2 regions of the Cellulosimicrobium sp. So1_17 genome follow, and region 2 is predicted to be linked to the other one. Evidence: riboswitches for the same ligand, from Rfam matches in the RefSeq annotation. Region 2 holds a riboswitch; the other holds the start of a gene.
What was found. A riboswitch is a leader RNA that binds a small molecule or an ion and turns the genes downstream of it on or off. The one in region 2 is predicted to bind S-adenosylmethionine.
Positions count from the first base shown of each region.

Region 1 (5,047 bases), 910 kb from region 2:
CACCCGCGACGAGCGTCTTCGTCGAGAGCCCGGGGATCGTCCCGTCCGGGGCGGATCCCACCGGGACCGCACCCTTGACGAGGTCGACGGCGATCGCGTCGACGTCGGTCCCGGCGAGGAGGGCGAGACCGTCGCGGGCCGTGCCGTGGGATCCCGACGCCGCGGCCTGCAGCCCGCCGAACGGTGCCGCGACGAGGATCGCGGGCCGCGAGCTGCTCGCCGAACCCGGGGTTGTGGCGCCCTCAGCGGCCTGATCGCCGTGCAGACCGGGGTTCGGCACCGTGCCGGGAGGCGTCACGACCGTGAGGTCCGACGCGAGGGCGCGGTACGCGGACTCCACGGCCGCCGCCAGCTCGGCGAACGACACGTCGACGTTGTCCGTCACGAGGATCGGCTCGTCGAGCTGGACCCACGGCGCGCCCGCCGCAGCGAGCGCGCGCAGCAGGTCGGCGTAGGCGGCGACGACGTCGTCCAGGCGGTCGAGCGGCGAGTACCCGGCGGGGGCGTCGTCGGCGGCCTTCGACAGCGCGAGGAACGTCACGGGCCCGACGACGACCGGCCGGGTCACGACCCCGGCCTCCTTGGCCTCGACGAACTGGCGCACGACGTGGTCGTCGACGAACCGGATCGGGGTGTCCGGACCGATCTCGGGCACGAGGTAGTGGTAGTTCGTGTCGAACCACTTGGTCATCTCGAGGGGTGCCCGCGAGTCCTGGCCGCCGGTGCCGCGAGCGACCGCGAAGTACCCCGCGAGGTCGAGCCGGCCCTCGGCGTCGGTGAGCCCGGCGAACCGGGACGGCACGGCGCCGAGCGTCGCGACGACGTCGAGCACCTGGTCGTAGAAGGAGAACGAGCCGGGGACGGACGCGTCGTCGGCGCCGAGGCCGAGGTCGACGAGACGCCGCACGGTCGCGAGCCGCAGCTCGCGCGCCGTGGCCTCGAGCTCGTCCGCGCTCGTGCGCCCGGCCCAGAACGCCTCGACGGCCTTCTTGAGCTCGCGGCGGCGCCCGATGCGCGGGTAGCCGAGGACGGTACCGGCGGGGAAGTCGACCGGAAGGTGGGTAGGGGAGGGTACGGAAGTGGCCATGTCGATACCTCTAGCTGGTCCGGGAGGACCGGTCAGACGGGCTAGCCGTGCGTGGCGGCGCTCGTCGTGGGCAGGGAGGTGCCGGAGACCCACGGCCCGCTGGCCAGGTCCGGGACGCCCGGGAGGTCGACGACGGCCGAGCCGTCGTCGCCGTCGCTCCCGTGCGTCCCGCCGCCGAGGTGGACACCCTCGAGCAGGTCAAGTGCGGCGTGGTGCTTGTTGAACGTGTACACGTGCAGGCCCGGCGCACCGGCGTCGAGGACGCGCTGCGCGAGGTCGACCGAGTACGCGATCCCGTAGGCGTGCTGCGCCTCCGGGTCGGGGAGGGCGTCGAGCGCGTCCAGCAGGTGCTGGGGAGCGGGGACGCCCGTGAGCTCCTCGACGCGACGGAGCCTGCGCGGCTCCGTCGTGGGCAGCAGCCCGGCGAGGATGGGGATCGTCACGCCGGCCGCGCGGGCCTCCGCGACGAAGTCGGTGTACGACGACGCGTCGTAGAACAGCTGGGTGATCGCGAAGCTCGCGCCCGCCTGCTGCTTCTGCACGAGGCGCTGCACCTCCTGCGTGCGCGTGGTGCCGGCGGCGCGGTTCCCGTCCACGAACGTCGCGACGGCGATCGTCAGCGGTCGGGCCGCGCCGCGCAGCGCGAGCGACGGGTTCGCCGCGCAGCGGGAGGCCTCGACCTCGCGCAGGAGCGCGACGAGCTCGATGCTCGACCCCACGCCGTCGGGCGAGGGACGCCAGTCCGGCTGGTCCTTGGGCGGGTCGCCGCGCAGCGCGAGGAAGCTGCGGACGCCCGCGTCGAGGAAGTCGGTGATGACGTCCTGCACGTGCTCGCGCGACGCACCCACGCACGTGAGGTGCGCGATCGCGTGCACGGGCGTGCCCTGGAGGAGCCGGCCGATGACGTCGAGCGACGTCTGCCGGTCGTTGCCCGCCGCGCCGTACGTCACGGACAGGAAGTCCGGCTGCGTCGCGACGAGCCGGCGCGCGGTCTCCCAGAACTTCGGCGCGGCGTCCGGGCGCCGGGGCGGCATGAGCTCGAACGAGATCGTGGGGCTCGCCGCCTCGGCGTGGGCGCGCCGGACGGCGTCGGCGACGCTCACGGCGCGACCTCGCGCGGGGGCTGCGCGGCCGGGCGCGCCGACGTGCGGACGGGAGCGCTCGCCGTCGGGCACGGAAGGCCCGGACGGTGCGCGAAGGATGCCTCGTTGACCATAGTCACTCCATCGACCCTGGCGTTAGCACCTTTGTCCTCGGGAGGCTTCCGTCGGCGGGTTGCTGCGGTGTCGTCGAGCCAGGACTCTCGACCGCTCTGGATGGTTCACCCGATCCTAAGCGCTATCCGCCATGCGGTCGAGGGCGCTCGTCAGGTGAGACGCGCCGTCGGCTAGCGTGAGCCCGTCGCGACACCTGCCCACGGAGGACCATGAAGACGACCGCAGCGCTGTTCTCCCGGCAGGAACGGCTCACCAGGGCGCTGGCGAAGGAGCTCGCTGCCCCCCAGGCTCCAGGGTGGGAGAGCATCTCCTTCTGGGCCAACGTCGTGGACGACCGGGTGCAGTCGTCGGTCTCTCTCCTGCGCGAAGGGACGCCAGACGCGGTCGGACCCCCGACGCCCAGGTTCTGGGAGCTGCTCGACACGTTGCGCGCCGTCATGGCCCGCCGCGGCCGGGGCACGTGGTTCGGGATGTCTCTCAGCGTCCCGGCCAAGGGCCGCGCGACGGCGACCTTCGACGGCGACCGCGAGCCGCTGATCGTGCCCCCGCCCTCCTACGAGAACTTCGGAAGGGACGAGGCGCGGTTCCCGCGCGACGTCGAGCACCGTCCCGCGTGGTTGCGCGAGCGGCTCTCCTGGGCGGCGTTGACGCCGGCGCAGCTCGAGCGCGCCGAGCTGGGGCGCTCGCACATGGAGGTGCCGATCTACGGCGGTACGCGGCAGCTGTTCCCCGTGTCCGTCGTGCCTGACGACGTCGTCGTGGTCACCGACTCGTGGACCGGGGCCCGGGCGTTCGTCGCCGCGGACGGGACGGTCCGCGTCGTCGAGGGCGAGCAGAGGACGCGCCCGAGCCCCGGGCCGCAGCCTCCCGCGCCGCCCCGTGGAAGCTGGCCCGGCGACGCGACGTGAGCCGACCGGCCGCCTCAGGAAGCGCGCGCGGTGGACGCCCCCGGACGGCGCGGTCGTTCCGGGACGTGCAGCCGGCGCAGGATCCGGTCGGCCCGCAGCGGGGGACCGCGGCGGTCGAGCCGCGACACGACGACGACCGTCGCCGTCGCGAGCGGGATCGTCCACGCCGCAGGCTGGGCGAGGAGCGCCCGCACCCACCCCGGCACGTCGCCGTCCGCGCCCGACGGCGACACCCCGTAGCCGGTGACGACCGCCGAGGACGCGAGCAGCGCCGTCGCGCACAGGACCGCACCCACGACCATCCCCGCGACCGCGCCGCGCGCCGTGAGGCCTCGCCACCACACGCCGAGCAGGATCACGGGGGACAGCGCCGACGCGGCGAACACGAACACGGTCCCGACGCTCGTGACGAGGCCCTGGGGGATGGTGAGCAGCGCGACGGCGAGCGGGACGACCGTGCACGCGACCGCGGACCAGCGGAACGAGCGCACGGTGCCGCCGAACAGGTCCTGGCTGACGACCCCCGCGAGCGCCACGACGAGCCCGGACGACGTCCCGAGGAACGCCGCGAACGCGCCCGCGACGACGAGCGCCGCGAGCAGCTCGCCGCCGACTCCCGGCACGAGGCGCGTCGGCAGGGTGAGCACCACGGTGTCGGCGAGACCGGGTTCGGCGAGGTCCGGTGCGACGACCCGGGCGACGAGTCCCAAGGTGCTCGACACCATGTAGAACACGCTGATCATGACGATGACGACGACGGTCGTGCGCCGCGCGGACCCGCCGTCGGGGCTCGTGTAGAAGCGGACGAGCACGTGGGGGAGGCCGATCGTGCCGAGCAGCAGGGCGAGGAGGAGCGACGTCGTCGCGTAGACGTCGGAACCGGCCGGGCCCTGCGCGTGGGGGAACACGACGGCGGGGTCGTGCGCGGGCGCGTCGGCGAGCGGGCCGGCGTCGGCGCCGAGCGCGAGGAGCAGGAACACGACGGGCACGGCGAGGGCCGTGAGCTTGACCCAGTACTGGAACGCCTGGACGTACGTGATGGACCGCATGCCGCCCGCCGCGACGACGGCGCACACGACGACCGCGACGCCCACCGACCCGACCCACGGCGGGACGGGGGCGACGGCGGCGATGACGAGAGCCGCGCCGTGGAGCTGCGGCACGACGTACAGCCACCCGATGACGAGCACGAGGACGCTCGTGACGCGCCGCGCGGTCACGGAGTCGAGCCGGGCCTGGACGAAGTCGGGGATCGTGTAGGCGCCGCTGCGGCGCAGCGGTCCCGCGACGAAGAGCAGCACGAGCAGGTAGCCCGCGGCGTACCCGACGGGGAACCAGAACGCCTCGGAGCCCGCGAGCAGCGCGAGCCCGGACAGCCCGAGGAACGTCCCGGCCGACAGGTACTCGCCGCTGATCGCCGACGCGTTCCACACCGGTCGCACCGTCCGCGACGCGACGAAGAAGTCGCTCGTCGTGCGCGAGATGCGCAGCCCGTAGACGCCGATGAGGACCGTCGCGAGCAGGAGCAGCCCGACGGCGACGAGCGGCAGCGCGGTGCTCACGCGTCCTCCGCGGTCTGTTCGCCGGGTGCGTCGTCCGGCTCGGCGAGCGCCCGGAAACGCCTCTCGTTGCGCGCCGCGGCGACGGCGAACACGACCGCGAACGCGACGATCACGGGGTAGAAGCCGTACGCGTGGACCAGCCAGGGGAGCGGCACGCCGGCGACGACGACCTCGTCGAGCGCGCTCGTGGTCGTGACGAGCAGGGCGAGCAGGAGCACGGCCACGAGGAACGTCCCGGCGCACGCGAGGGCGAGCCGCAGCTGGGCGCGTGCG
Region 1 covers NZ_CM143702.1:3,211,022-3,216,068, forward strand. Annotated here, with positions in the region: gene metE (5-methyltetrahydropteroyltriglutamate--homocysteine S-methyltransferase) at 1-1,087, opposite strand, end outside; gene ACZCLJ_RS14175 (methylenetetrahydrofolate reductase) at 1,129-2,190, opposite strand; SAM riboswitch class I at 2,308-2,410, opposite strand; gene ACZCLJ_RS14180 (hypothetical protein) at 2,514-3,212, shown strand; gene ACZCLJ_RS14185 (sodium/solute symporter) at 3,227-4,774, opposite strand; gene ACZCLJ_RS14190 (heavy metal transporter) at 4,771-5,047, opposite strand, start outside.
Region 1: another riboswitch for S-adenosylmethionine. It lies ahead of ACZCLJ_RS14175 (methylenetetrahydrofolate reductase); the one in region 2 lies ahead of ACZCLJ_RS10160 (NADPH-dependent FMN reductase).

Region 2 (5,047 bases):
GCGACCGGTCGGCGCGCGCCCCGTGCGCGCACCCGACGTCCGGCCGCCCGCCAGGGTAGACGACGCGTCAGATGACCCCGAGCGCGATCATGGCGTCGGCGACCTTGGTGAACCCGGCGACGTTGGCGCCGAGCACGTAGTTCCCCGGTGCGCCGTACTCGTCGGCCGTCTCGACGCAGCGGTCGTGGATCCCCGCCATCGTCTGGGCGAGACGCTCCTCGGTGTGCTCGAAGGACCACGCGTCGCGGGACGCGTTCTGCTGCATCTCGAGCGCCGACGTCGCGACCCCGCCCGCGTTCGCGGCCTTGCCGGGCGCGAACAGCACGCCCGCGTCCTGCAGGAGCGCGACGGCCTGGGGCGTCGTCGGCATGTTGGCGCCCTCGGCGACGGCGACGACGCCGTGCGCGACGAGCTGCTTCGCGGCCCGCTCGTCGAGCTCGTTCTGCGTGGCGCACGGCAGGGCGACGTCCGTCGGGACGTCCCAGATCGAGCCGTCCGTGACCAGGTGGGCACCCGGCCGGCGGGCGACGTAGTCCGCGACGCGCCCCCGCTCCACCTCCTTCACGTGCCGGAGCAGCGCGAGGTCGACGCCGAGCTCGTCCACGACGTAGCCGGAGGAGTCCGAGAATGCGACGACGTGGCCCCCGAGCTGCTGCGCCTTCTCGATCGCATAGGTCGCGACGTTCCCCGAGCCGGACACCGTGACACGGCGCCCGTCCAGGTCGCGCCCGGTCGTGGCGAGCATGCGCTCGGCGAACAGGACCGTGCCGTAGCCGGTCGCCTCGGTGCGCACGAGCGACCCGCCCCAGCTGATGCCCTTGCCCGTGAGCACGCCGGACTCATACCGGTTGGTGATCCGCTTGTACTGGCCGAAGAGGTAGCCGATCTCCCGGCCGCCGACGCCGGTGTCGCCCGCGGGGACGTCGGTGTTCTCGCCGATGTGCCGGTAGAGCTCCGTCATGAAGGACTGGCAGAACCGCATGACCTCGCCCTCGGAGCGGCCGCGCGGGTCGAAGTCGGACCCGCCCTTCCCGCCGCCGATGGGCATCCCGGTGAGCGAGTTCTTGAAGACCTGCTCGAACCCGAGGAACTTCACGATGCCGAGGTACACCGAGGGGTGGAAGCGCAGCCCGCCCTTGTACGGGCCGAGCGCGGAGTTGAACTCGACCCGGAAGCCGCGGTTGATCTGCACGCGCCCCGCGTCGTCGACCCACGGCACGCGGAAGATGATCTGCCGCTCCGGCTCGCAGACTCGCTCGAGCACCGCGGCCTCGACGTAGCGCGGGTGCTTGTGCAGCACGGGTCCCAGCGAGTCGAAGACCTCGCGCACGGCCTGGTGGAACTCGGCCTCGCCGGGGTTGCGGCGCAGGACGTCGTCGAAGACGGACTGCAGTCGGCTGTCCATGGGTGCTCCTCGTCGGACGGGTGACGGAACCCTCGACGGTACGCCTGTACCAGTTGAACTCCGCCCCTCGTCCGCTCCGCGAAACGCCGCTCACCTGCGTTCCCCACGTCACGTCCGTCCACCGACTGAGAAACCCGACTGATCCGGTGCACTTTTCGTCGCCGGGTTGCTATACCCGTCACCAGGTCAAGAGCACCAGCGCCAAGCCCCGGCTCGCTGGTCGGCAACCCCCACGTCACGGCGGGGTGCTCCGGGAGATGACCAGGCCGCACGGGCACCCGCCGCACGCCGGCAGGACCCGCCCACGGCAAGCGTGATCGACGAGAACTGCGAGGAAGACACCCATGCCGAACCATCTCTCCCCCTCGGACCCGGCCACTGTGGTGGTCGTGTCCGGCAACCCGCGCGCGGGCTCCCGGACGCTCTCCGCGGCCGAGGCGCTCGCCCGCCGGGTCGCGGCCCACCTGGCCCCTGAGGTGCCTCCCCACGTCACGACGATCGACCTCGCGACGCTCGGGGGCGAGCTGCTCGCCCCCGAGCACCCCGCGGCCGACGCCGCGCGCGAGCGGCTCGCCGCCGCGACGGTCGCCGTCGTGGCGACGCCCGTCTACAAGGCGTCCTACACCGGCCTGCTCAAGGCGTTCCTCGACCTCTACGGACCGGACGGTCTCGCGGGGGTCGTCGCGGTCCCGCTCGTCGTGTCGGGGAACCCGGCGCACGCGCTCGTCGGCGAGGTGCACCTGCGCCCCGTGCTCGTCGAGCTCGGCGCCGTCGTCCCGACCCGCTCGTTCACCGTGACCGAGCCGCAGCTCGCGGACCTCGAACCGGTGGTCGAGGCCTGGATCGGCCGCGAGGGCGACGCGCTGCGTCGCGCCGTGACGCCGCTCCACCTCCCGTCGGACGGGCCCGACCGTGAGCCTGCGGTCGTCGACGCGTTCGCGGGGGTGGCCCGATGACCGCCGAGCCGGAGGCCCGCGACGCCGACCTGTCCCACCTGGAGGCGCTCCTGGCCGAGCAGGACGAGCCGCAGGTCACGCCCGACGAGTACAAGTCCGTGTTCCGCGGCCACCCCGCGGGTGTCGCCGTGATCGCGCTCGAGCACGACGGGCGCCCCGTCGGCTTCACCGCGACGTCGGTCATCTCCGTGTCCGCCGCACCCCCGCTGCTCGCGTTCTCGCTCGCCTCGACGTCCTCGTCGTGGCCCGCGATCTCCGCGGCGCGCACGCTCACGGTGAGCTTCCTCGCCCACCATCAGGACGACGTGTCCGCGCGGTTCGCGACGAGCGGGATCGACCGGTTCGCCGACGGCGGCTGGTCCCGCCTCGAGTCGGGCGAGCCCGTCATCGACGGTGCGCTGTCGTGGGTCCGCGGTCGCGTCGTCCAGCGCACGCCCGTGGGCGACTCCTACCTCGTCTCGCTGCGCGCGCTCGCGTCGAGCGCGGGGCCCGGCGGCGGCGACCGGCGACCCGGAGAGAGCGGTGCGCCGTCACCGCTCGTCTACCACGACCGCACCTACCACCGGATCGGCGACCACTCGGTGCTGTGACCGGGTGGTCACCAGCTCCAGCCGCGCGCGCTGAGCTCGAGCTCCTCGCGGAACCGCTCCTCGTCCCCCGCGCGGAAGCCGACCTGCAGAGGCATGTCCTCGACGGGAAGGCCGGTGAGCCGGCACGCCTCGCGCAGGAGCGCGTCGTACGCGCCCTGCACGGCCAGGTAGTGGTGCGCGCGGGCGTAGACCTCGGGGTCCGCCTCGATGCGGCGCAGCTCAGCCGCCAGCTCGCTGAGCCGGACCTGGAGGCCCAGGGTCACGAGGGGGTCGGGCGCGGCGACCCCACGCCGACCATGACGCCGGGGTGGCCGTGGGCGGACCGGGAGCGGACGGGGGCGGAGCGCGCGGAGCAGCACCCAGCACACGGCGGCGAGCGTGCACGCCGTCGCGCACCAGAGCATGACCTGCCACGTCATCGGAGCGGACCTCGTGAGCCCGTCCCGCGGGCTCCCCGCGGGACCTCGTAGGGACGTCCTCAGTCTACGGCGAGGTCGCCCGCGGGAGCCATGCGTAGGCGGCCGTCCTGCGTCGGCCAGCCCGCGGTCAGCCGGCGAGCAGGTCGGCCTGCGGGTGCCGGACGCCCTGCACGTCGCCGCGCGGGATGCTGGCGCCGATCGCCGCGACGTCGTCGGCCGTGAGCCCGACGGACGCCGCCGCGACGTTCTGCTCCAGGTAGGCGAGCCGCTTCGTCCCGGGGATCGGGACGATGTCGTCGCCCTGCGCGAGGAGCCACGCCAGGGCGAGCTGCGCCGTCGTGACGCCACGCTCGGCCGCGAGGCCCTCGAGCGTGCGCACGAGGCCACGGTTGTGCTCGAACGCCTCGCCCGCGTAGCGCGCGTGCGCGCGGCGCACGTCGTCCTCGGCGAAGGCGTCCGGCGCGTCGACCGTGCCCGTGAGGATGCCGCGGCCGAGCGGGGAGAAGGGCACGAACCCGATGCCGAGCTCGCGCAGCGTCGGGAGCACCTCGTCCTCCGGGTCCCGCGTCCACAGGGAGTACTCGCTCTGGACGGCGGTGACGGGATGCACCGCGTGGGCGCGGCGCACGGTGGCCGCGGACGGCTCCGAGAGGCCGATCGCCCGGACCTTGCCCGCCTCGACGAGCTCGGCGAGCGCCCCGACCGTCTCCTCGATCGGCACCTGCGGGTCGATGCGGTGCAGGTAGTACAGGTCGAGACGGTCGGTCCCGAGCCGCGAGAGGCTGCGGTCGATCGCGGCCCGCACGTACTCGGGCCTGCCGTCGACGCGACGGCCGTCGGGGTGCCCGCCCGCAGGCGGCAGGCCGAACTTGGACGCGAGGACGATCTCGTCCCGGTGGGCGCCGAGGACCCGGCCGATCAGCTCCTCGTTGCGGCCGTGCCCGTAGACGTCCGCCGTGTCGACGAGCGTCACCCCGAGCTCGAGGGCGCGGCGCAGGACGGCCTCCGCCTCGACCGCGTCGGCCGGTCCGTACGCGTCGGTCACGGACATGCCGCCGAAGCCGAGCGCCGAGACGGTGAGCGCGGCGTGGCCGCTGCCGAGGGTGCGGGAAGCGAGGACGGAGGGTGCTGGTGCGTGGTCGTCGGTCATGACGACAGCGGACCACCCGGCATCGCCCGGCGCAAGCGTCCGGGCGAGGCTCTCACCTGTCGGGAGGACGTGAACGGGACGCGGTCAGGTACGGCTGTCCTTGCTGGCGGGACCGCCCCGTGGGTCCTAAACTGGAATCGTTCCAGAAAAGATCGACGAGGTGCCGACCTGCACGACGGGCGGCACCGAGAGAGCGAGGAGCACCATGACCACGCCGACCATCACCCGCGGCACCGCCCGCTTCCAGGCGTCCGAGACGCTGCGCGCCCACCTCCAGCGCGTGCTCGTGGATCTCGTCGACCTCCACCTCCAGGGCAAGCAGGCGCACTGGAACGTGACGGGCCGCGGCTTCCGCGACCTGCACCTCCAGCTCGACGAGCTCGTCGACGCCGCCCGGGAGCACAGCGACACCGTCGCCGAGCGCCTGCGCGCGCTCCAGGCCGTCCCGGACGGACGCACGGAGACCGTCGCGACGACGACCGACCTCTCCCCCTACCCCGCGGACCTGCTGTCCGTCGGCGACACGG
Region 2 covers NZ_CM143702.1:2,303,792-2,308,838, forward strand. Annotated here, with positions in the region: gene gdhA (NADP-specific glutamate dehydrogenase) at 68-1,405, opposite strand; SAM riboswitch class IV at 1,590-1,692, shown strand; gene ACZCLJ_RS10160 (NADPH-dependent FMN reductase) at 1,750-2,361, shown strand; gene ACZCLJ_RS10165 (flavin reductase family protein) at 2,358-2,951, shown strand; gene ACZCLJ_RS10170 (hypothetical protein) at 2,960-3,370, opposite strand; gene ACZCLJ_RS10175 (aldo/keto reductase) at 3,498-4,520, opposite strand; gene dps (DNA starvation/stationary phase protection protein Dps) at 4,726-5,047, shown strand, end outside.